DNA from 2 places in the Streptomyces sp. NPDC030838 genome. Region 1 is predicted to be linked to the other one. Evidence: riboswitches for the same ligand, from Rfam matches in the RefSeq annotation. Region 1 holds a riboswitch; the other holds the start of a gene.
What was found. A riboswitch is a leader RNA that binds a small molecule or an ion and turns the genes downstream of it on or off. The one in region 1 is predicted to bind glycine.
Positions count from the first base shown of each region.

Region 2: it holds a riboswitch for glycine, as region 1 does, so the genes downstream of both, gcvP (aminomethyl-transferring glycine dehydrogenase) here and gcvT (glycine cleavage system aminomethyltransferase GcvT) in region 1, are expected to answer to the same signal.

Region 1 is NZ_JBVIED010000008.1:324,967-336,491, reverse strand. Features, by position in the region: gene glyA (serine hydroxymethyltransferase) at 1-618, opposite strand, end outside; gene gcvH (glycine cleavage system protein GcvH) at 633-1,010, opposite strand; gene gcvT (glycine cleavage system aminomethyltransferase GcvT) at 1,120-2,247, opposite strand; glycine riboswitch at 2,295-2,419, opposite strand; glycine riboswitch at 2,421-2,520, opposite strand; gene ACZ42A_RS22580 (AAA family ATPase) at 2,699-3,370, shown strand; gene ACZ42A_RS22575 (enhanced serine sensitivity protein SseB) at 3,451-4,236, shown strand; gene ACZ42A_RS22570 (enhanced serine sensitivity protein SseB C-terminal domain-containing protein) at 4,484-5,248, shown strand; gene ACZ42A_RS22565 (ABC transporter permease) at 5,588-6,595, shown strand; gene ACZ42A_RS22560 (ABC transporter substrate-binding protein) at 6,666-8,465, shown strand; gene ACZ42A_RS22555 (ABC transporter permease) at 8,573-9,571, shown strand; gene ACZ42A_RS22550 (ABC transporter ATP-binding protein) at 9,568-10,665, shown strand; gene ACZ42A_RS22545 (ABC transporter ATP-binding protein) at 10,662-11,525, shown strand, end outside.
Region 2 is NZ_JBVIED010000021.1:2,141-13,665, reverse strand. Features, by position in the region: gene gcvP (aminomethyl-transferring glycine dehydrogenase) at 1-2,342, opposite strand, end outside; glycine riboswitch at 2,520-2,614, opposite strand; gene ACZ42A_RS37045 (PRC-barrel domain-containing protein) at 2,728-3,099, shown strand; gene ACZ42A_RS37040 (DNA polymerase IV) at 3,184-4,605, opposite strand; gene ACZ42A_RS37035 (MerR family transcriptional regulator) at 4,721-5,362, opposite strand; gene ACZ42A_RS37030 (bifunctional nuclease family protein) at 5,615-6,088, opposite strand; gene ftsR (transcriptional regulator FtsR) at 6,246-6,983, opposite strand; gene ACZ42A_RS37020 (FHA domain-containing protein) at 7,027-7,983, opposite strand; gene ACZ42A_RS37015 (DUF881 domain-containing protein) at 8,045-8,878, opposite strand; gene ACZ42A_RS37010 (small basic family protein) at 8,884-9,216, opposite strand; gene ACZ42A_RS37005 (DUF881 domain-containing protein) at 9,213-10,142, opposite strand; gene ACZ42A_RS37000 (sugar phosphate nucleotidyltransferase) at 10,241-11,525, opposite strand, start outside.

The DNA.
Region 1 (11,525 bases):
GCCCGCGAAGTGCGCCATGTCGACCCACAGGTACGCCTCGACCTCGTCGGCGATCCGGCGGAACTCGGCGAAGTCCAGCTGCCGCGGGTACGCCGACCAGCCCGCGATGATCACCTTCGGGCGGTGCTCCTTGGCGAGCCGCTCGACCTCGGCCATGTCGACCAGGCCGGACTCGTCCACGTGGTACGCGACCACGTCGAACTGCTTGCCGGAGAAGTTCAGCCGCATCCCGTGGGTGAGGTGGCCGCCGTGCGCCAGGTCCAGGCCCAGGATGGTGTCGCCGGGCTGGGCCAGGGCGAAGAGCGCCGCCTGGTTGGCGGAGGCGCCCGAGTGCGGCTGCACGTTGGCGTACTCGGCGCCGAACAGCTCCTTGACCCGGTCGATGGCGATCTGCTCGGCGACGTCGACGTGCTCGCAGCCGCCGTAGTAGCGGCGGCCGGGGTAGCCCTCGGCGTACTTGTTGGTGAGGACCGAGCCCTGGGCCTCCATGACCGCCAGCGGGGCGAAGTTCTCGGAGGCGATCATCTCCAGGGTGGACTGCTGGCGCTGCAGCTCGGCGTCGACCGCGGCGGCGACGTCCGGGTCGAGCTCGTGCAGGGGCGTGTTCAGGACGGACATACGTCTACGACTCCTCAGCCGGCGGAAAACTCGGTGTACTCGTCGGCGGAGAGCAGGTCGGCCGGCTCCTCCGCGACGCGTACCTTGAACAGCCAGCCGCCCTCGAAGGGGGCGGAGTTCACCAGCGACGGGTCGTTGACGACGTCCTCGTTGACCTCGGTGACCTCGCCGGTCACCGGGGAGTACAGGTCGCTGACCGACTTGGTCGACTCCAGTTCGCCGCAGGTCTCGCCCGCGGACACCGTGTCACCGACCTCGGGGAGCTGCACGAAGACGACATCGCCGAGCGCGTTGGCCGCGTGCTCCGTGATGCCGACCGTCGCGACGCCGTCCTCGGCGGCCGACAGCCACTCGTGCTCCTTGCTGTAGCGCAGCTGCTGGGGGTTGCTCATGGCCTGAATTCTCCTGTACGCGGGGGAGTGGTGATGAATGGGGGACTGCCGGAACCGTGCGTGAGCAGCACAGATGTGCGCGGCGTCACGTCGGAACTGCGCTCGGTGGCTACTTCTGGCGCTTGTAGAAGGGGAGCGCGACGACCTCGTACGGCTCGTGACTGCCCCTGATGTCCACGCCGACACCGGGGGTGCCCGGTGCGGCGTGCGCGGCGTCGACGTAGGCCATGGCGATCGGCTTGCCCAGCGTCGGGGAGGGCGCCCCGGAGGTGACCTCGCCGATCACCTCGCCGCCGGCGACCACGGCGTACCCGGCGCGCGGGACGCGGCGGCCCTCGGCGATCAGCCCGACCAGCACGCGCGGCGGGTTCTGCTCGGCGCGCGCGGCGGCCTCGGCGAGCGCCTCGCGGCCGACGAAGTCACCCTCCTTGTCGAACTTGACCACTCGGCCGAGCCCGGCGTCGAAGGGAGTGAGGGACGTGCTCAGCTCGTGCCCGTACAGCGGCATGCCCGCCTCCAGGCGCAGGGTGTCCCGGCAGGACAGACCGCACGGGACCAGGCCCGCGCCCTCGCCCGCCTTGGTCAGCGCCTGCCACAGCTCCACGGCGTGCTCCGGCTTCACGAACAGCTCGAAGCCGTCCTCGCCGGTGTAGCCCGTGCGGGCGATCAGCGCGGGGACGCCGGCGACGGTGCCGGGCAGCCCGGCGTAGTACTTGAGGCCGTCGAGGTCGGCGTCGGTGAGGCTCTTGACGATCTCCGGGGACGCCGGGCCCTGGACGGCGATGAGGGCGTAGGCGTCCCGGTCGTCGCGCACCTCGGCGTCGAAGCCGGCGGCGCGCTCGGTGAGCGCGTCGAGCACGATCTGGGCGTTGGAGGCGTTGGCGACGACCATGTACTCGGTCTCGGCCAGGCGGTAGACGATCAGGTCGTCGAGGATGCCGCCGTCCTCCTGGCAGATCATGGTGTAGCGGGCCCGCCCCACGCCGACGGAGGCGATGTTGCCGACCAGGGCATAGTTGAGGAGGGCGGCGGCCTGGGGCCCGGTCACGGTGATCTCGCCCATGTGGGAGAGATCGAAGAGCCCGGCCCTGGTGCGCACGGCGTTGTGCTCGTCGCGCTCGGAGCCGTAGCGCAGCGGCATGTCCCAGCCGGCGAAGTCGGTCATCGTCGCGCCCAGCGACCGATGCAGGGCATCGAGCGCGGTGCGGCGCTTCTCTGAGGATTCGGTACTGCTCATCGGTCGGTCGTCTCCCAGGGCATGAACGCATGACGGGCGAGGAAAGGTCCTCCCCATCTGTCATCGGAACCTGAGAGGTTCGCCACGACCGCCACAGGGACGATCACGGCTTGCACCTTGGGTGGAGCCACGCCTCTTCCGGAGGAAGGGGGCGGCCCGCTTTTCAGATGTGCCTCGCCCGCGCGGTAACGGGGCCTGAGAGATTCAAGGGAGGGACTTGCTCCTTCGGCGCCCCGGCGACACGGCTGCCGGGGACTCTCCCGCGCGGATTCAAACGGCCGGTATGCAGTTGGCGCGGACATCATTGCACGCCGGGCCGGATCGTGGCAGACCGCATCTGTAACCGCTCTGTGGCGGTACGAGTACGAAAACACGAGACATCTCGAATTACCTTCTCTTTACACTCGACGGGCATGGGAACACGTGAACCGCCCCAGGGAGGACGATCACGGTGAACAGGACCACGGCGTACGCGACCACCACCGGCATCGCGGTGCCCCGGCAGCCGGCCGTCCCGGCCGGGGAGGCGTGCGCCCCGCTGCCGTCCCCCGTCGTCCGCGACCTGCGCGAGCGCGCCGGCCGCAGCCCGCGCGCCCTGCTCTTCGGGCCCAAGGACCTCGCCGTGGTCACGGGCCTGCCCGGCAGCGGCAAGTCGACGCTGATGCGCCGCACGGTGCGCGGCGCCCGGCGCGTCGACTCCCAGGACACCCGCGACCGCTGGGACCGCCGCATGCCGCCCTGGCTGCCCTACGCGGTCTACCGCCCCCTGGTCCGCCTCGCCCACTACGCCGGGCTGCGGCGCGCCCTGCGCACCGGCGAGGGCGTCGTCGTCCACGACTGCGGCACGCAGGCCTGGGTGCGCCGCTGGCTGGCCCGCGAGGCGGCCCGCCGCGGCGGCACCCTCCACCTGCTCCTCCTCGACGTCACCCCCGAACAGGCCCTCGCCGGCCAGCGCGCCCGCGGCCGCGGCGTCTCCCGCTACGCCTTCCTCCGCCACCGCACCGCCGCCACCCGCCTCCTCCACGCCGTGGAACACGGCGACCTGCCCCGCGGCTGCGCCTCGGCGGTCCTCCTGGACCGGGACGCGGCGGACACGCTGCACCGGATCGGCTTCACGGGCTGAGGGCGGGGGCTTCGGGGGGCTTCGGGGCAACCGTTAGCCTGGGCGGTCCCAAGCAGTGGTTCGAAGCAGGCGGTAGGCAGATGGACTTCCCGGCGGACTTCTCCGCGGACTTCCCGGCGCACCCCCAGGCGCACGGCGGCTGGCCCGGCAACGAGCTGGAGGAGGTGCTGTCCGCCGCCCTCGGCGCGGGCCCCGCGGCCGGCGGGCGCGTCCTCGAGGTTCTGGGCCGCAGCTTCGTCTGGGTCCCGCTGCCCAGCGGCGGCGGGCCCGAGAGCGGCTCCCTCGACCTGCCCGGCATGGAGATCGACGGCCAGGCCTACGTCCCGGTGTTCAGCTCCGAGGAACAGTTCCGCCAGGTCGCCGGCGCCCACATGTCGTACACCATCGCCCCCGCCGTCGAGTTCGCCCGCGGTCTGCCCCCGCAGGCCGGCATCGCCCTGAACCCCGGCGGCGTCGTCGGCATCCCGCTGCCCCCGCCCGCCGTCGCCGAACTCTGCCGGGTCGGCCGTACCCCGCTGGACGGCCCGAACTCCGGCGGCCGGGTGCGTCTCTTCGAACCCGACTGGCAGGACGACCCGGTCGACTTCCTCTCCGCCGCCTCCGCCGAGTTCGACGGCATCGGCGTCGTCCGGACGGCCCGCCGCTGCCTGGCCGCCATCGAGACCGCCGACCCCGTCATGTTCGTCGGCGTCGAACTCTCCCAGTGGGAGGGCGACCTGCGCACCCTCCCCATGGACGCCCTGGGCCGCGCCCTCGGCAAGGTCCCCGTCAAGTGGCCCGTCAACCTGGTCCTGCTCGACGTGGCGGAGGACCCGGTGGGCCACTGGATGCGCGAAAAGGTACGGCCCTTCTACACACGGGGGTAGGTGACCCACCCCAAGGGGCGCGGGGCTGTATCGATATGCGGCTCCGCCGCGATGGGGGTCCCCCCTGTTCGAGCGAAGCCGAGAACTTGGGGGAGCGACCGGCCACCAACAACCCGCACCCGCGAGACACCATCAAGACCGGACTCAGTAGGCACCCTTAAGCTAGGGGCACGACTCAAAAAGAGGGCGTTACACGAAGGGGCGTTGAAAAGTGAGCGCTGGCACGGCCGCCGCAGGCGTCGAGCACATGCTGCGCCAGGTCACCCCCGGCCGCTACGACGCCTACGAGGCACTGCTGCGCGCCCTCGCGACCCCTTCCTCCGGCCAGGTCTGGATGCTGCTGTGGCACGGCCAGGCCGGCAGCCCGGACGCCCAGTACGGGAACATGGAGGTCGACGGCTACGGCTACGCCCCCTGCGTCACCTCCGCCCAGGAGCTGTCCGCGAGCGGCTGGAACCGCAGCTACGAAGTGGTCGACGGCGTCGACGTGGCCCGCACGCTCTACCCCGACCACTACGGCCTCTGGCTGAACCCGCACGCTCCGGGCGGCGGCGTAGGCATCCCGTGGCTCGATCTGCGCCGTATCGCGACCGGCCTGGACCGCCAGCCCGCCGGCCCGCTGCGGCTCGCCGAGCCGACCATCGAGATCCCCGCGTTCTACGCCCTGCTGACCCAGAACGCCCACCGCACCCCGGCGGTCCGCTCGCTGCGCCGCGCCTGGGTGCAGCCCGCGCTCGGCGCGCCGTATCTCGCCATCGGACTGGATGTGTACGACACCTCCCCGGCCGCCGTCGACTCGGTGCGCGCGATGATGCAGCAGTCCATCGGCGCCGTACCGGACGGCCTGCCGGTGTCGACGGTCGCGATGTCCGACGAGTACGACCCGGTCGCGATGTGGCTGCGCGCCCACGCCCGCCCGTTCTACGACCGGGAGGCGCACGCCGCCCCGGCGCAGGCCCCGGCGGCCGGCTACGGCTACCCGCCGGTTCCGCCGGTCCAGGGCCGGTACTGACCGGACCCCCGGCCCGCGTCCGGATCCCGGTCAGGTCCGGACCACCCCGTTCTCTTCGCGCGTAGACGTGGGACGAAAACACCCACCCTGTCCCTATTGTCCCAACTGGCCCCCGTCCGGCCCGCGTTACGCACTGTTCGGATAACGGAACCCGGCAGACAGCATCACGGTTACGCATCCATTCACCGTCAAGTCTGGCAACAGATCGCCAAAGCGTTGAAGACTCCCGCTCCAAGGGGAGTTCGCCCGGGTGTTCGCCCCTGTGTACGACGGACTGATCACGCCGCTACAGCGGCAAGTGCGGGCCGGCTACCGCCGGTTGAGAGGGGTCCCTGCCAGATGACGGCACCATTGCACGAGCCGACCGCGGAAGCGGCTCCGAGTGCGGCCGAGGAAGCGGCGCAGGTCGGCGGCGACGCGAAGGCCGTACAGGGGCGCTCCCTGGGCCGGATCGCCTGGGAGCGGCTCAAGCGCGACAAACTGGCCCTCGCGGGCGGCATCGTGGTGCTCTTCCTGATCCTGGTCGCCGTGCTCGCGCCGGTGATCACCGGCCTGGCCGGACAGGACCCCGAGGCCCACCACGAGGACCTCATCGACCCGCTGTTCGGCACCCCGGTCGGGTCGTTCGGCGGGATCAGCGGCGAGCACTGGCTCGGCGTGGAACCGGTCAACGGCCGCGACATCTTCGCCCGGATCGTCTACGGCGCCCAGATCTCGCTGCTCGTCGGCTTCCTGTCGGCGATCGTGGCCGTCGTCCTCGGCACCGTCCTCGGCATCCTCGCCGGCTTCTTCGGCGGCTGGGTCGACACCGTCATCAGCCGGGTCATGGACGGCCTGCTGGCCTTCCCCCAGCTGCTGTTCATCATCGCGCTGGTCTCCGTCATGCCGAACGAGATGCTGGGACTGACCGGCACCGGCGTGCGCCTGTTCGTGATGATCCTGGTCATCGGCTTCTTCGGCTGGCCCTACATCGGACGCGTGGTACGCGGCCAGACGCTCTCGCTGCGCGAACGCGAGTACGTCGAGGCGGCCCGCTCGCTGGGCGCCGGGCGGTTCTACATCCTCTTCAAGGAGCTGCTGCCCAACCTGGTCGCGCCGATCATCGTGTACACGACGATGATGATCCCCACCAACATCCTCACCGAGGCGGCACTCAGCTTCCTGGGCGTCGGTGTCAAACCGCCGACGCCGTCCTGGGGGCAGATGCTCTCGAACGCGATCGACTACTACGACTCGGACCCCATGTACATGGTGATCCCGGGCGTGGCGATCTTCATCACCGTTCTTGCCTTCAACCTCTTCGGCGACGGCGTGCGCGACGCGCTCGACCCGAAGGGCTCGCGCTGAACTGCCGTACCGCAAGCGACCCGTGGCGCAAGGCACGGGGTCTCTCATCAATTCCGGAGGATCCGAGATCGTGACTACCCAACGCACCTCAGGGCGGCGCAAGCAGGCCATGGCCGCTGCCGCGGTGGTCGCCGCGCTGCTGACCACGGCGGCGTGCGGCGGCGGCGGTGGCAAGGACGGCAACGAGGGGTCGAAGAACGGCGCGGCCGGCTTCAACGCCGCGAACAACAAGGTCGCCCAGGCCGACCAGGCCAAGAAGGGCGGCACCCTGAAGTTCGCCGCCCCGCAGGACGCCGACTCGTGGGACACCACCCGCGGCTACTACGGCTTCATGTGGAACTTCGCGCGCTACTACAGCCGCCAGCTCGTCACGAACAAGACGGAGCCGGGCAAGGCCGGCACCGAGCTGACCCCGGACCTCGCCACCGGTCTCGCCAAGATCAGCGACGACGGCAAGACCTACACGTACACCCTGCGTGACGACATCACCTGGGAGGACGGCAAGCCGATCACCTCCAAGGACATCAAGTACGGCATCGAGCGCGTCTGGGCGCAGGACGTGCTGTCCGGCGGCCCGACGTACCTCAAGGAGGTGCTCGACCCCAAGGGCGAGTACAAGGGCCCGTACAAGGACAAGTCCGCGGACAAGCTCGGCCTGAAGGCCATCGAGACGCCGGACGACAAGACCATCGTCTTCAAGCTGCCCGAGGCCAACTCGGACTTCGAGGAGATGCTGGCGCTCATCTCGGCCTCCCCGGTCCGCCAGGACAAGGACACCAAGTCCAAGTACGGCCTGAAGCCGTTCTCCTCCGGCCCGTACAAGTTCGAGTCCTACAGCCCGGGCAAGGACCTGACGCTGGTCCGCAACACCGAGTGGAAGCAGTCCTCGGACCCGATCCGCAAGGCGTACCCGGACAAGATCACCGTCAAGTTCTTCTCGAACGCCAACGACCTGGACGCCCGTCTGATCGCCGGCGACTACGACCTGGACCTGGCCCAGACCAGCCTCTCCCCGCAGGGCCGCGCCACCGCCCTGAAGGAGCACAAGGCGAACCTGGACAACCCGGTCTCCGGCTACATCCGGTACGCGGCGCTCGCCCAGAACGTGAAGCCGTTCGACAACATCCACTGCCGCAAGGCGGTGCTCTACGGCGCCGACCACGTCTCGCTCCAGACCGCGCGCGGCGGCCCCGTCGCCGGCGGTGACATCGGCACCAACATGCTGCCCCCCGGCATCCCGGGCGGCGAGGGTCAGAAGTACGACCCGTACGGCATGGCCGGTGAGAACAAGAACGGCAACGTCGCCAAGGCCAAGGAAGAGCTGAAGGCCTGCGGCAAGCCCAACGGCTTCAAGACCACCATCGCGGTCCGCAACAACAAGCCCGCCGAGGTGGCCACCGCCGAGTCGCTCCAGGCGTCGCTGAAGAAGGTCGGCATCGAGGTCGAGATCGACCAGTACGACGGCGCGCAGAACTCCAGCGTCGTCGGCAGCCCTTCGAACGTGGAGAAGAAGGGCTACGGCATCATCATCATGGGCTGGGGCGCGGACTTCCCGTCCGTCCAGGGCTACGGCCTGCCGCTCTGGCACAGCAAGTACATCCTGGAGAGCGCCAACAACAACTACGCGCTCATCAACGACAAGACGATCGACGGCCTGTTCGGCGACTACGTCAAGACGCTGGACGAGGCCGAGAAGGTCAAGATCGCCACGGAGATCAACCACAAGGTGATGGAGGGCGCGTACTACCTGCCCTTCGTCTTCGAGCGGTTCCTCAACTGGCGCTCGGACCGACTGGCGAACGTCTACACCACCGACGCGTACAGCGGTATGTACGACTTCGTCAACCTCGGTCTGAAGAACACGAAGTAACCGGCACACCCGCCGTACGGCACGAAAGGCAGGTGAAGGCCGGCGCGGCGTGACCGCGGGCCCCGGACGACCTCCGGCGGCCCGCGGTCCGCGGCGGGCCGTTAGCTGTGCTCGCTTACCTCATCAGGCGGTTGTTCGCCGCCGCAGTGATGCTCGTGGTCATCGTCGTGGTGGTCTTCAGCATCTTCTTCCTCATCCCCAAGTGGGCGGGCGTCGACGTCGCCCTGAACTTCGTGGGCAAGCAGGCCGACCCCGCCGCCGTCGAGGGCGTGCGGGAGAAGCTGGGCCTCGGCGACCCGATCTACGCGCAGGTCTGGGAGTTCTTCAAGGGCATCTTCGTCGGCCGGACCTACGCCGGCGGCGGTGACATCACGCACTGCGCCGCGCCGTGCTTCGGCTACTCCTTCCGCAGCGAACAGGCCATCTGGCCGGTGCTGACCGACCGCTTCCCGGTGACCCTGGGCCTGGCGCTCGGCGCGGCCGTCCTGTGGCTGATCTTCGGCCTGGCCGCGGGTGTGCTCTCCGCCCTCAAGCGGGGCAGCTTCTGGGACCGCGGCGCGATGATCGTCGCCCTGGCGGGTGTCTCCCTTCCCATCTACTTCACCGGTCTGCTCAGCCTGGCGGTCTTCTCGTACGGACTGGGCTGGATCAACGGTGAGTTCGTTCCGCTGGAGGAGAGCTTCACCGGCTGGCTCGGCGGCATGATCCTGCCCTGGGTCACCCTGGCCTTCCTCTACGCGGCGATGTACGCCCGCATCACCCGCGCGACCATGCTGGAGATCCTCGGCGAGGACTACATCCGCACCGCGCGCGCCAAGGGTCTGCGGGAGCAGGTCGTCATCCGCAAGCACGCCATGCGCTCGACGATGACGCCCATCCTCACCATGCTCGGCATGGACCTCGGTGCCCTGATCGGCGGAGCGATCCTGACCGAGACGACGTTCTCCCTGCCCGGCCTCGGCCAGGCCGTGCTGAACGCGATCAAGAACCAGGACCTGCCCGTCATCCTCGGCGTCACCCTGATCACTTCTCTCGCGGTGCTCATCGCCAACCTCGTGGTGGACGTCCTGTACGCCGTGATCGACCCCCGAGTGAGGCTCGCATGACCGAACTCAGCAAGACCGGCGCGGCCGTGGGCGAGCCCACCACCTCCGGCGCCGCGCCGACCGCCTTCCTCGAAGTGCGCGACCTGAAGGTGCACTTCCCGACCGACGACGGCCTGGTCAAGTCCGTCGACGGGCTCAGCTTCCAGCTGGAGAAGGGCAAGACCCTCGGCATCGTGGGCGAGTCCGGCTCCGGCAAGTCGGTGACCTCGCTCGGCATCATGGGCCTGCACACGGCCGGCAACTACGGCAAGCGCAAGCCGCAGATCTCCGGCGAGATCTGGCTCAACGGCACCGAGCTGCTGTCCGCCCCGGCCGACGAGGTGCGCAAGCTGCGCGGCCGCGAGATGGCGATGATCTTCCAGGACCCGCTGTCCGCGCTGCACCCGTACTACACGATCGGCCAGCAGATCGTGGAGGCGTACCGGATCCACCACGACGTCGACAAGAAGACCGCCAAGCGCCGCGCGGTCGAGATGCTCGACCGGGTGGGCATCCCGCAGCCCGACAAGCGCGTCGACAACTACCCGCACGAGTTCTCCGGCGGTATGCGCCAGCGCGCGATGATCGCGATGTCGCTGGTCAACAACCCCGAACTGCTCATCGCGGACGAGCCGACCACCGCCCTGGACGTCACCGTGCAGGCACAGATCCTGGACCTGATCCGGGATCTGCAGAAGGAGTTCGGCTCGGCGGTCATCATCATCACCCACGACCTGGGCGTCGTCGCCGAGCTGGCCGACGACCTGCTGGTGATGTACGGCGGCCGGTGCGTGGAGCGCGGCCCCGCCGAGAAGGTGTTCTACGAGCCCCGCCACCCCTACACCTGGGGTCTGCTCGGCTCGATGCCGCGCCTGGACCGCGAGCAGCAGGAGCGGCTGATCCCGGTCAAGGGCTCCCCGCCCTCCCTCATCAACGTCCCGTCCGGCTGCGCCTTCAACCCCCGCTGCCCGTACGCCGACGTGCCCAAGGACAACGTCACCCGCACGGTCCGGCCCGAGCTGACCGAGGTCGGCAGCAAGCACTGGGCCGCCTGCCACATGACGCAGGAGCAGCGGGAGCGTATCTGGACCGAAGAGATTGCGCCGAAGCTGTGAGTGACGAGAAAGCGGTGACGATTCCCGCGCAGAGCGAGAGTGCCGACGCCGAGCGTGAGGTGCTGCTGAAGGTCACCGGCCTGCAGAAGCACTTCCCGATCAGGAAGGGCCTGCTCAAGCGGCAGGTCGGCGCGGTGCACGCGGTCGACGGCATCGACTTCGAGGTCCGGGCCGGCGAGACGCTGGGCGTCGTCGGCGAGTCCGGCTGCGGCAAGTCGACGATGGGCCGGCTGATCACCCGGCTCCTCGAGCCGACCGGCGGCAAGGTCGAGTTCGAGGGCAAGGACATCACGCACCTCGGGGTGGCGGGCATGCGTCCGCTGCGCCGCGATGTGCAGATGATCTTCCAGGACCCGTACTCGTCGCTGAACCCGCGCCACACCATCGGCACGATCATCGGCGCTCCCTTCCGGCTCCAGGGCGTCGAGCCCGAGGGCGGCATCAAGAAGGAAGTGCAGCGGCTGCTGTCGGTGGTCGGGCTCAACCCCGAGCACTACAACCGCTACCCGCACGAGTTCTCCGGCGGCCAGCGCCAGCGCATCGGCATCGCCCGCGCGCTCGCGCTCAACCCGAAGCTGGTCGTGGCCGACGAGCCGGTGTCCGCGCTGGACGTGTCGATCCAGGCCCAGGTGGTGAACCTGCTGGACGACCTCCAGGAGGAGCTGGGCCTGACCTATGTGATCATCGCGCACGACCTCTCGGTGGTCCGGCACGTCTCGGACCGGATCGCGGTGATGTACCTCGGCAAGATCGTGGAGCTGGCCGACCGGGACCTGCTCTACAAGTCGCCGATGCACCCGTACACCAAGGCGCTGATGTCGGCGGTGCCGATCCCGGACCCGGCGCGCAAGAACGCCAAG
Region 2 (11,525 bases), on a different contig from region 1:
CGCTTCAGCCCCTCGCCGCCCATCAGCCGGACGTACGCCCAGGAGATCGGCAGGATGCCCGCGGAGCCCCACGGCGCGGCCGAGATCGGGCCGACGCCCGTCTCCGGACCGGCCGCCGGCTGGAGCGGGTGGTTCGGCAGATACGGCGCCAGGTGCTCGCGGACGGCCACCGGGCCGACGCCGGGACCGCCGCCGCCGTGCGGGATGCAGAACGTCTTGTGCAGGTTCAGGTGCGAGACGTCGCCGCCGAAGTGGCCCGGCTTCGCCAGCCCGACCAGCGCGTTCAGGTTGGCACCGTCGACGTACACCTGGCCGCCCGCCTCGTGCACCTGCGCGCAGATGTCGGAGACGTGCTCCTCGAACACACCGTGCGTCGAGGGATACGTGATCATCAGCACCGACAGCTCGTCGCGGTACTGCTCGATCTTCGCCCGCAGGTCGTCTACGTCGATCTCGCCGTCCTCGGCGGTCTTGACGACCACGACCTTCATGCCGGCCATGACGGCGCTCGCGGCGTTCGTACCGTGCGCGGAGGACGGGATCAGGCACACGGTGCGCTGCTCGTCGCCGTTGGCCCGGTGGTAGCCGCGTACGGCCAGCAGGCCGGCCAGCTCGCCCTGCGAACCGGCGTTCGGCTGGAGCGACACCTTGTCGTAGCCGGTGACCTCGGCGAGACGTTCCTCCAGCTCGCGGATGAGCGTGAGGTAGCCCTCCGCCTGCTCGGCGGGCGCAAAGGGGTGCAGCTGGCCGAACTCCGGCCAGGTGACCGGCTCCATCTCCGTGGTCGCGTTGAGCTTCATGGTGCAGGAGCCCAGCGGGATCATGCCCCGGTCGAGCGCGTAGTCGCGGTCGGCGAGCCGGCGCAGGTAGCGCAGCATCGCGGTCTCGGAGCGGTGCTGGTGGAAGACCGGGTGGGTGAGGAAGTCATCGGCGCGCAGCAGCCCGCCCGGCAGCGCGTCCTCGGTGGTCGCGTCCAGCGCCTCGACGTCGCCCTCGACGCCGAAGGCGGTCCATACGGCGCCCAGCTGGACCCGCGTGGTGGTCTCGTCGCAGGCGATCGACACCAGGTCGCCGTCGACGAGCCGCAGGTTGACGCCGTTCTCGCGCGCGGCGGCCACGACCTCGGCGGCCCGGCCCGGCACCCGCACGGTGACCGTGTCGAAGAAGGCACCGTGGACGACCTCGACCCCGCCCTTCGCCAGGCCCGCGGCCAGGATCGACGCGTACCGGTGGGTGCGCCGCGCGATGCCCTTCAGGCCCTCCGGGCCGTGGTAGACGGCGTACATCCCGGCCATCACGGCGAGCAGCACCTGCGCGGTGCAGATGTTGCTGGTCGCCTTCTCGCGGCGGATGTGCTGCTCACGGGTCTGCAGCGCGAGGCGGTACGCCCTGTTGCCGTCGGCGTCCACGGACACGCCCACCAGCCGCCCGGGCAGGCTGCGCGCCATCTTCTCCTGCACCGCCATGTAACCGGCGTGCGGCCCGCCGAAGCCCATCGGCACACCGAACCGCTGCGTCGTACCGACGGCGATGTCCGCGCCCAGCTCACCGGGCGACTTCAGCAGCGTCAGCGCCAGCAGATCGGCGGCGACGGTGACGAGGGCACCCCGCTCGTGCGCCTGGTCGATGACCGCCTTGATGTCCCGTACGGCACCGGAGGCGCCGGGGTACTGGACGAGGACGCCGTTGATCTCCCGCCCGTCCAGCTCGGCCGGGATGCCCTCGGACAGATCCGCGACGACGACCTCGACGCCGGTCGGCTCGGCGCGGGTCTGGATCACGGCGATGGTCTGCGGCAGCGCGTCCGCGTCGACCAGGAACAGGCCCTTCTTGTTCTTGCCCATGCGCCGGGACAGCGCCATCGCCTCGGCGGCGGCCGTGCCCTCGTCCAGCAGCGAGGCGCCGGAGGTCGGCAGGCCGGTGAGGTCGGCGACCATGGTCTGGAAGTTCAGCAGGGCCTCGAGCCGCCCCTGGGAGATCTCGGGCTGGTACGGCGTGTAGGCCGTGTACCAGGCCGGGTTCTCCATCACGTTGCGCAGGATGACGGGCGGCGTGAAGGTGCCGTAGTAGCCGAGGCCGATCATGGAGCCCAGGACCTGGTTGCGGTCGGCCAGCGACCGCAGCTCGGCCAGCACCTCGGCCTCGCTGCGCGCGCCCGGCAGGTCGAGGGCGTCGGCGTTCTTGATCACATCCGGGACCGCGGCGGCGGTGAGCTCGTCCAGCGAGCCGTAGCCGACCTGCGCGAGCATCTTGGCCCGAGCCTCCTGGTCGGGCCCGATGTGGCGCTGCTCGAACGGAATGCCCTGTTCGAGCTCGGAGAGCGGAATGCGATGGGCGGTCATTGCGGAGGCCTCCTGGTCTGACGCGACCTTCGAGGGGCACCACGGCGCGGGTGCCCCGACGGCCTCCCCCTCTGTCATCTCAACCTGAGAGCTTCACCGGATCGCCCCAGAGGGATCCGGCTTTCACCGTCGGTGAGAGCGGAAGCCGTCGACACCCGCTCTGCTTTCCAGAGTGACCTCGTCCGTGCGGTACGTGGGCCTGAGAGATTCCGGGGAGGATTTGCTCCTTCGGCGCCTCCGATCACTTCGGAGGACTCTCCCGCACGGGGTCAGCAGCCGCTGTCAGCCTACCAGCGAGGTCAATGCCCAGGCGTTCGAGTGGCCGGGTTCACCAATGTGCTCTTTCGTAGTGCTTACGGATGAGTTGCGACCACGTGGAGGGCCCGTGCAGACCGATATCGATCCGCGCAACCTGATCGGCCGCAAGGCGTTCGACCGCAACGGCACCAAGATCGGCACCATCGACGAGGTCTACCTCGACGACGCGACCGGCGTTCCGGAGTGGGCCGCCATACGCACCGGGCTGTTCAGCAGGGATGCCTTCGTCCCCCTCGAACCCAGCGAACTGATCGAGGGCAGCCTCCACGTGCCCTTCGACCGCGCCCTGATCAAGGACGCCCCCGACTTCGGCGTGGGCCGCCATCTCTCCCCCGAGCAGGAACTCCAGCTCTACCACCACTACGGCCTCGACATCGCGTCCCCGCCGCCGCTCCCCGACCGCGACTTCGGCAAGCTGGCGGGCACGGACGAGCCCTGAAGACCCCGGGGTGAGCAGCCCCGGCAGGGCCGAGTCGCGCGACCACCGGCTTCACCCACCGAGCGCGCCCGGCCGCACCGCCGGTCAGCCGCTCACCCCGGGCATCACCCCGGCACCGTCCGCGGGCCCGTCCGCCGGTGCCCTGCCTTCGCCGGGTCTTCGCGGAACCAGCGGAACCCGCGGAACCAGCGGCAACGGCTCGGCCGGCTCCAGCGCCGGGTCGTCGATCCGGAACGTCCGCACCCGCCCCGGCTCCGAATCCGGGGTCTCGAACCGCACGGTCACTCTCCCGAGCCCGCTGCCCTGCACCCAGCCGTGCCCGTACTCGGCATGCCGGACGTCATGGCCCGCCGGCCACCGCCGCTCGGTCTGCTCGACCGCCACCGGCGCCTGCTCCTCGGTCCCCTCCTCCACCGGCCCGTCCTCCCGCTCCCCCGCCGCCTGGGCGAACAGATCCTCCTGCGTGTAGTCCGCGAGACCGCTGACGCCGACGCCGAGCAGCCGGACGCCGCCCGTGGTGTCCACGGACTCCAGCAGCCGTGCCGCGGCCTCCCGCACCACCGCCGGGTCGTCCGTGGGGCCGCGCAGCGTCTCGGAGCGGGTCAGCGTGGAGAAGTCGTACCGGCGCACCTTCAGCACGATGGTCCGCCCCGACAGCCCCGCGCCGCGCAGCCGCCGCACACACCGGTCCGCCAGCCGCTGCACCTCCAGCCCCACCCGGACCCGGTCGTGGATGTCCACGTCGTAGGTGTCCTCCACCGACACCGACTTGGCCTCCCGCTCGGCCACCACGGGCCGCTCGTCCCGCGCCAGCGCCATCGCGTAGAGCGCGTGCCCGTGGGCCTTGCCCAGCAGCCGCACCAGCTCGTCCTCGCCCGCCTCGGCCAGCTCCTCGACCGTGGTGATGCCGGCCCGCCGCAGATGGTCACCGGTCGCCGGACCCACCCCCGGCAGCGTCCGCACCGGCATCGGCCCGAGCAGCGCCCGCTCCATGCCCGGATCGATCAGCACCAGACCGTCGGGCTTGGCCTGCTCTGAGGCGATCTTCGCGAGCATCTTGGAGGCGGCCAGCCCCACCGACCCGGTCAGCCCGGTCACCTCCCGGATGTCCGCGCGCAGTTTCGTCCCGGCCAGCCGCGCCGACTCCGCGTCCCAGGCCGCGTCCCCGGCCTCCAGATCGACGAAGGCCTCGTCCAGGCTCAACGGCTCCACCAGCGGCGACAGGGACCTGAGCAGCCCCATCACCTGCTCGCTGATCGACCGGTAGAGACCGAAGCGCGGCGTGAGGTACGCGGCGTTCGGCGCCAGCCGCCGCGCCTGGGCCATCGGCATCGCCGAGTGCACCCCGAAGACCCGGGCCTCGTAGGAGGCGGTGGCGACCACACCGCGCGGCCCCAGCCCGCCCACGATGACGGCCTTTCCGCGCAGGCTCGGCTTCGACGCCTGCTCCACCGAGGCGAAGAAGGCATCCATGTCGAGATGCAGGATCGTGGGCGCGGTTCTCACATTTCCGATGCTGCACCACACCACTGACAATGCGGCCGCAGAACCGTCCCTGCACCTCAGAAAGCGCTTGAGCCTACGACACTCTGCGAACCAGCCGGATCACTCCGCGACCGCCTCAGACCGCGCGGTTGCGCCGGCGTGCCAGCTCGTCGGCCGGATTGTGCCCGACCAGTGTCTCCCCGGTGTCGATACGCTCCCCGTGCAGCTGGGACAGCGCGCTCTCGACATCCCGCCACACCACGCCGACCGCGATCCCGAAGATGCCCTGGCCGCCCTGGAGCAGAGCGTGGACCTCGTCCGGCGAAGTGCACTCGTACACCGTCGCGCCGTCGCTCATCAGCGTCATACGCTCAAGATCGCGGAAGCCGCGTTCCCGCAGATGCTGAACGGCGGTGCGGATGTTCTGCAGCGACACGCCGGTGTCGAGGAACCGCTTGACGATCTTCAGGACGACGACGTCCCGGAAGCTGTACAGCCGCTGGGTCCCCGACCCGTAGGCGGGCCGCACACTCGGCTCGACCAGGCCCGTACGTGCCCAGTAGTCCAGTTGCCGGTAGGTGATGCCGGCGGCCGCGCAGGCCGTCGGACCTCGGTAGCCGACCTCCTCGGTCGCCTCGGACGCCGCCCCTCCGCCGCCGGGCACAGCCATCGGCCGCGGTGCAGCGTGACCGGCCGCCCGCCCAAGCGGGTACGGACCGCTCTCCCCCAGACTGCGTCCGGGGGCACCCCCAGCCGTACCGTCGCCGCTGCTTCTCACGCCGACCTCCGTCCTTGACCTGCCTTCTCGACGGTAGGCAGTCACCAAGGGTGCGTCAACGATCGCCACACTCGGCACGCCGAGTGATAATCACCCTAGGAGTGGTTTCCCGTACCCCACCGCGGGGAAAGGCTAGCCGAATGCTCTCGGCGGGAGCCGCAGGACGCTCTCACTCGCCACCGGCACGTGCCGATGGCGTGCTGTGACGAGGCACGGCCCGACCGGCCCGAGGACCCGCCGAACCACCCCGCCTCATTGGCTGCTGGTGCCGAAGTCCTCGGGCGAGATCTGGTCGAGGAACTCGCGGAACTTCTCCACCTCGTCCTCCTGCTCGTCCGGAATCGCGATACCGGCGTCGTCGAGCACCCCGTCACTGCCGTAGATCGGCGTTCCGGTGCGCAGGGCCAGCGCTATGGCATCGGAAGGACGGGCGCTCACCTCGACCCCGCTGGCGAAGACCAGCTCCGCGTAGAAGACGCCTTCACGCAGGTCCGTGATGCGCACTTCGGTGAGCTCCTGGCCGACGGCCTCCAGCACGTCCTTGAACAGGTCGTGGGTCAGCGGTCGCGCGGGGGCCATGCCCTGCTGGGCGAAGGCGATCGCCGTCGCCTCCCCCGGCCCGATCCAGATGGGGAGGTAACGGTCGCCTCCCACTTCACGCAGGAGCACGATCGGTTGGTTGGAGGGCATCTCGACCCGGACACCTACGACATCGAGCTCGTTCACACAGCAACCCTAGGCCGTGCTCGGGACGTTTGGGTAGTCGGGCCGACTTCAGGCGCCCGATCCGGCCGCCCGCGGACCCCCCGGACATCCTCCACGGACCCGCCGGACATCCTCCGCGGCCCTGTCCGAACCGCCCTCCCGGGCTGCTCGCCCCAGCTCAGGGCAGCCGCACCCCGAGCGCGATCTGCACCAGCGCCGCGTGCAGCTTCACCGTGAGCCCCGCCAGCTCCTTGGTCCGGGCCTCGGCGAGCGCCCTGGTCTGCGGGTTGCGGTGGCGCTTCAGCGGGGCCACCACCTGGTCCACCAGCCCGGCCTCACGGTCGGCCGCGGCCTTCATCAGCCGCAGATGCCGCGGCTCGATCCCGAACCGCCCCAGCTCGGCGACCAGGGTCGCCACGGTGACGGTCTCCGCGTCGTACACCCCGTCCGACAGGGCCGTGATCAGCCCGTACGCCTCCCACTCGGCGAGCTGGTGCTCGTCGATCCCGGCGGCGGCCAGCAGCTCCGCCCGCCCGATCCGGACCGCCGTGGGCCCCTCGGCAGGCTCCGGCACGGCCTCGCCGTCCCGCTGTCTGCCGAGCGTGGGAAGCCGGACCTCCTCGCCCCGCTCCATCGCGTCGAGGTGCTCACGGATCACTTTGAGGGGCAGATAGTGGTCCCGCTGCATTCTCAGGACATGGCCGAGACGCTCGACATCACCGGCGCTGAACTTGCGATACCCCGACGGGGTCCGCTGCGGCTCGATCAGCCCCTCCGACTCCAGGAAACGGATCTTGGAGATGGTGACTTCGGGAAACTCCTCGCGCAGCACGTTCAGCACCGTGCCGATGCTCATCAGCCCACTGTCCGCGGCGGCGGTACCGTTCCCGGCACCGCCGCTCGGTGTTCGAAGCATGGACCTTCCCTGGGGTTCCCCCCGGACTGCGTCTGGGGGAGGGTCAGATGCCCTGCCGGCTGGCGTAGAACACCAGTCGGTACTTGCCGATCTGCACCTCGTCGCCGTTCGACAGCGCGACCTGGTCGATCCGCTCACGGTTGACATACGTGCCGTTCAGACTGCCCACGTCGGCCACCGTGAACGAGCCGTCCGGGCTGCGACGGAACTCCACATGCCGCCTGGAGACCGTGACGTCGTCCAGGAAGATGTCGCTCTGCGGATGACGCCCGGCCGTGGTCAGGTCGCTGTCCAGCAGGAAGCGGCTGCCCGAGTTCGGCCCCCGGCGCACCACCAGGAGCGCGGAGCCCAGCGGCAGCGCGTCGACGGCGGCCTGCGCCTCCGGGGAGAGCGTCGGCATCGGCGTCTGACCGGTGGCCTCGGCGTCGTAGGCCTCCAGGCCGCTGATGGAGATCGTGGAGGTCGTCTCCGACGGACGCTCCGCACCCGCCCGCAGCGGCGCGCCACAGTGGGAACAGAAGCGGCTGCTCTCCGCGTTGCGGTTACCGCACCTCGTACACACCAGGACCGACATGGACGGATCCTCCTGCCGCGGCTGCCCCGCCGGGGCATTGGACGCGTACGGACCAGAGGAAAACCCTCCACCCGTACTTGAGGTTGACGGTTGCCCGAAACCTATGCCGCCGGACTGGGCAGGGTCAACAGACGGCGCGCCCTGGCCTCCCGAAATGTCACCGCCCGGACCAGCCACCTGGTCCCGGAACAGCGGGCGCTGGCCCTCCGCGTCAGGCTGTGCGCGATGGCGAGCGGTCGCGTTGCTGTCGCTACCCTCTCGCGCGCTCTTGCCGAACAACTTCGCAAACAACTTCACGGGCGATTCCCCTTGACCGAAACAGACCCGCCCGTGGGGCAGGACGAACCCTGATTGCACACACTGGTCGAGCCGGACATCCTCACAACGTCCGTGTCCACCAGACAGTTTCCACCACGCACCACCCAATCGGTGCGCCGACCCCCCGCAACCTCATGCCCCCGCCGGACGTCAGCCATGCACCGCCGGTTCACTGGGAGGACGACCGAGCGTAGTCAGGTCGCTCCGCGGCCCGCAAGGCGTCCACGATGATCTTGTCGGACCGCTCGACGGTCACGGTGGCCTGCTCCTTCTCAAGCGTCTGCACCACGCCTCCAGGGATGTTCAGCGCCGGTTCCAGGTCCTGCGGCTTGCCGATGACCTTGAAACGATAGGGCGCGTTGATCTTGTTCCCGTCGACGCTCACGCTTTTGCCGGAATCCGTGAGGTAGGTGCCGGCGACCACCCGCACTCCGTTCACCTGGATCGCCTCCGCGCCCGCGGCGCGCAGCTCCTGGATCGCGTCGAGCAGCATGTCCGCCTCGACCGTCCCCTTCGTGTCCTCGATGGTCATGGTGATGCCGGGACCCTCCGCGGCCACCGTGCCCGCGAGAACGCCGAGTTGCCTCTCCTTCTCGATCGTCTGCCGACGGGCCTCCTCGGCCTGGTTCGAGCTGTTCTCCAGCTCGTCCCGCTGCTTCTCGAGACCCTGCTTCTCGTCTTCAAGACGCTGCGTGCGGTCGTCGAGTTCATCGAGGATGCGGACCAGATCCTCCTGCCGCGCTCCGCGCAGGGCGCTGTCGCCGTCGCTGTTGGAGGCGACCTGCACGGCCAGCCCGAAGCCCAGCCCGAACAGCAGCAGCGCGACGATGAGTTGGGCGCGGGTGACGCGCGGCGGCCACAGCCCCTTCACCAGCCGCTGCCGGCCGGTCAGCGCGGGCTCGGCCGTCTCCTCGGGCTCCGCGACCCGCGGTGCCGGTACCGGCACCTCCTCGGGCAGTTCCCTGCGCAGCCGGTTCTCGTCCGTCTCGTCCTGGTTGCTCATCGGCCTCACGCCCGGAACACGTGCCGGCGGATCGCCGCGGCGTTCGAGAAGATCCGGATGCCGAGGACGACCACGACACCGGTGGACAGCTGGGCCCCCACACCCAACTTGTCGCCCAGGAACACGATCAGCGCGGCGACGACCACGTTCGACAGGAACGACACCACGAAGACCTTGTCGTCGAAGATGCCGTCGAGCATGGCCCGCAGACCACCGAAGACGGCGTCGAGTGCCGCCACCACGGCGATCGGCAGATAAGGCTCGACGACCGCCGGAACCTCGGGCCGGACCAACAGGCCGGCCACGACTCCCACGACGAGGCCCAGTACGGCGATCACGATGTGCCTTTCTCAGTTCTCGGCTGTGCTGACTCAGTTCTCGGCTGTGCGGTGCGCACCGTCACGCTCGTCGCGGCCGGAAGCCGGAGATCGTCCTCCACGGAGATACCGGTCCGGATGCCGAAGTTCTCCTGCAGGGCATGCAGATACAGACCGTCCGCGCTGTTCTGGAAGCGGGTGCTCAACCGCTCGCCGTCGCCCACCGCGAGCACCGTGTACGGCGGCACCAGTGGCCGGTTGTCGACCAGTATGGCGTCGCCCGCGGCCCTGATCGCCGACAGCGCGGTCAGCCGCAACCCGTTGATCGAGACGGCCTCGGCACCCGACTCCCACAGCCCGTTGACCACGCGCTGCATGTCCCGGTCGCGCACCCGTCCGGTGTCGGAGAAACCAGAGGTCCCGCGCGGCTCGCCGTCTCCGCCGGCGCTGGAGTCCTTGGCGTCGTCGACGACGAGCTTCACCCCCGGGCCGTGCACCTCCGTGGCGCCCGACAGGATGCCCACCAGCTCCGTCCGCTCGCCCCCGCCGCTCTGCTTGAGCGCCGCGCGCCGGCGAGCGTCGACCTCGTCCCGCAGCTGGTCGACGGCGTCCTCCAGCTCGTCGGCGGCGTCGCTCTCCCGGTCGATGCGGTCGATCAGCTCCTCGCGCTCCTTGGCCACAACGGGAGCGGCCACCTGTGCCTGCGCGGCCCCCACGGTCACCACGAGGGCCGCCAGGACCAGGCCGGCGGCGAGCCCCAGCCGAGCCCTCAGCGTCTTGGGCATCCCCCCGTCGCCCGCGGCCTTCTTCCGCGCCGCCGCCTCGGCGTACCCGTCGTCCAGGCTGTGGTCCATGACGTTCGTGAGCAGCGACATCGACGCGTCCGGACGCGCGGGCGGGCGCGTGGACGTGCTCCGAACGGGGGGCTGCTGCGACATGCCGCACATCGTCGCACGTCGCGCCCAGTACCTCCGAATGGCCCCACCCGCGTGCCGGACAGGCCCCCTTGGGGACACTTGTCCGGCACGCGCGCGTGCAGGGCGTTTTAACGCCCGGCGCTGTCCACCACCGCCGACCACTCGTCCAGCAGGGCCTGAGCCGAGGCGTCGTCCGGCCCCTCCGCCCACAGATGCGTGACCGCCTCCGCCGGGTCGGGCAGCACCATCACCCAGCGCCCGTCGGCCTCGACCACCCGAACCCCGTCGGTGGTGTCCACGGAGCGATCTCCGGCCGCCTCGACGACCCGCCGCATGACCAGCCCCTTGACGGCCCACGGAGTCGCCAGATCACGCCTGAGGACGTGGGCCCGTGGAATCCGCGCGTCGATCTGGCTGAGCGTGAGCTGCGTGCGGGCCACCAGCCCGATCAGCCGTACGAAGGCGGCGGCGCCGTCGAAGACACTGCTGAACTCCGGAACGATGAAGCCACCCTTGCCGTCACCGCCGAAGATCGTCGCCTCCTCGGCACCGACCCGCGTCAGATCGTCCGGCGAGGTGGTGGTCCACTCGACCTGCGTCCCGTGATACGCCGCCACCTGCTCGGCGATCCTCGTCGTGGTGACGGGCAGAGCCACCCGCCCGCTGCGCCGCTCGGCGGCCACCAGGTCGAGCATCACCAGCAGCGCCCGGTCGTCCTCGACGATCCGCCCCTTCTCGTCGACCAGCGACAGCCGCTCGCCGACGGGGTCGAAGCGCACCCCGAACGCCGCCCGCGCGGACGCGACGATCTCGCCCAGCCGCACCAGCCCCTTGCGCCGCGTCTCCGCCGACTCCGTCGGCCTCGACTCGTCCAGGCCGGGGTTGATGGTCAGCGAGTCCACGCCGAGCTTGCCCAGCAGACTCGGCAGCACCAGCCCGGCGCTCCCGTTCGACGCGTCGACCACGACCTTCAGCCCGGACTCGGCGATGCCCGTCGTGTCGACGTTCCGCAGCAGCGACCCGGTGTACGAGTCGAACACACTCGCCGGGAAATGCAGGTCCCCGATCTCACCCGGGAAGGCCCGCCGGTACTCCTGCCGCGCGAACACCCGGTCGAGCTTGCGCTGACTGGCCTGCGAGAGATCCGCGCCCTGCCCGTCGAAGAACATGATGTCCACGGAATCCGGCACCCCGGGACTGGTCCGGATCATGATGCCGCCGGCACTCCCCCGCGCCGTCTGCTGCCGCGCGACCGGCAGCGGTACGTTCTCCAGGTCTCGTACGTCGATGGCGCTGGCCTGGAGCGCGGAGATCACCGCCCGCTTCAGCGCGCGAGCACCTCGGGAGTGGTCGCGGGCCGTGGTGACGGTCGCGCCCTTCTTGAGCGTGGTGGCATACGCGCCGGCCAGCCGC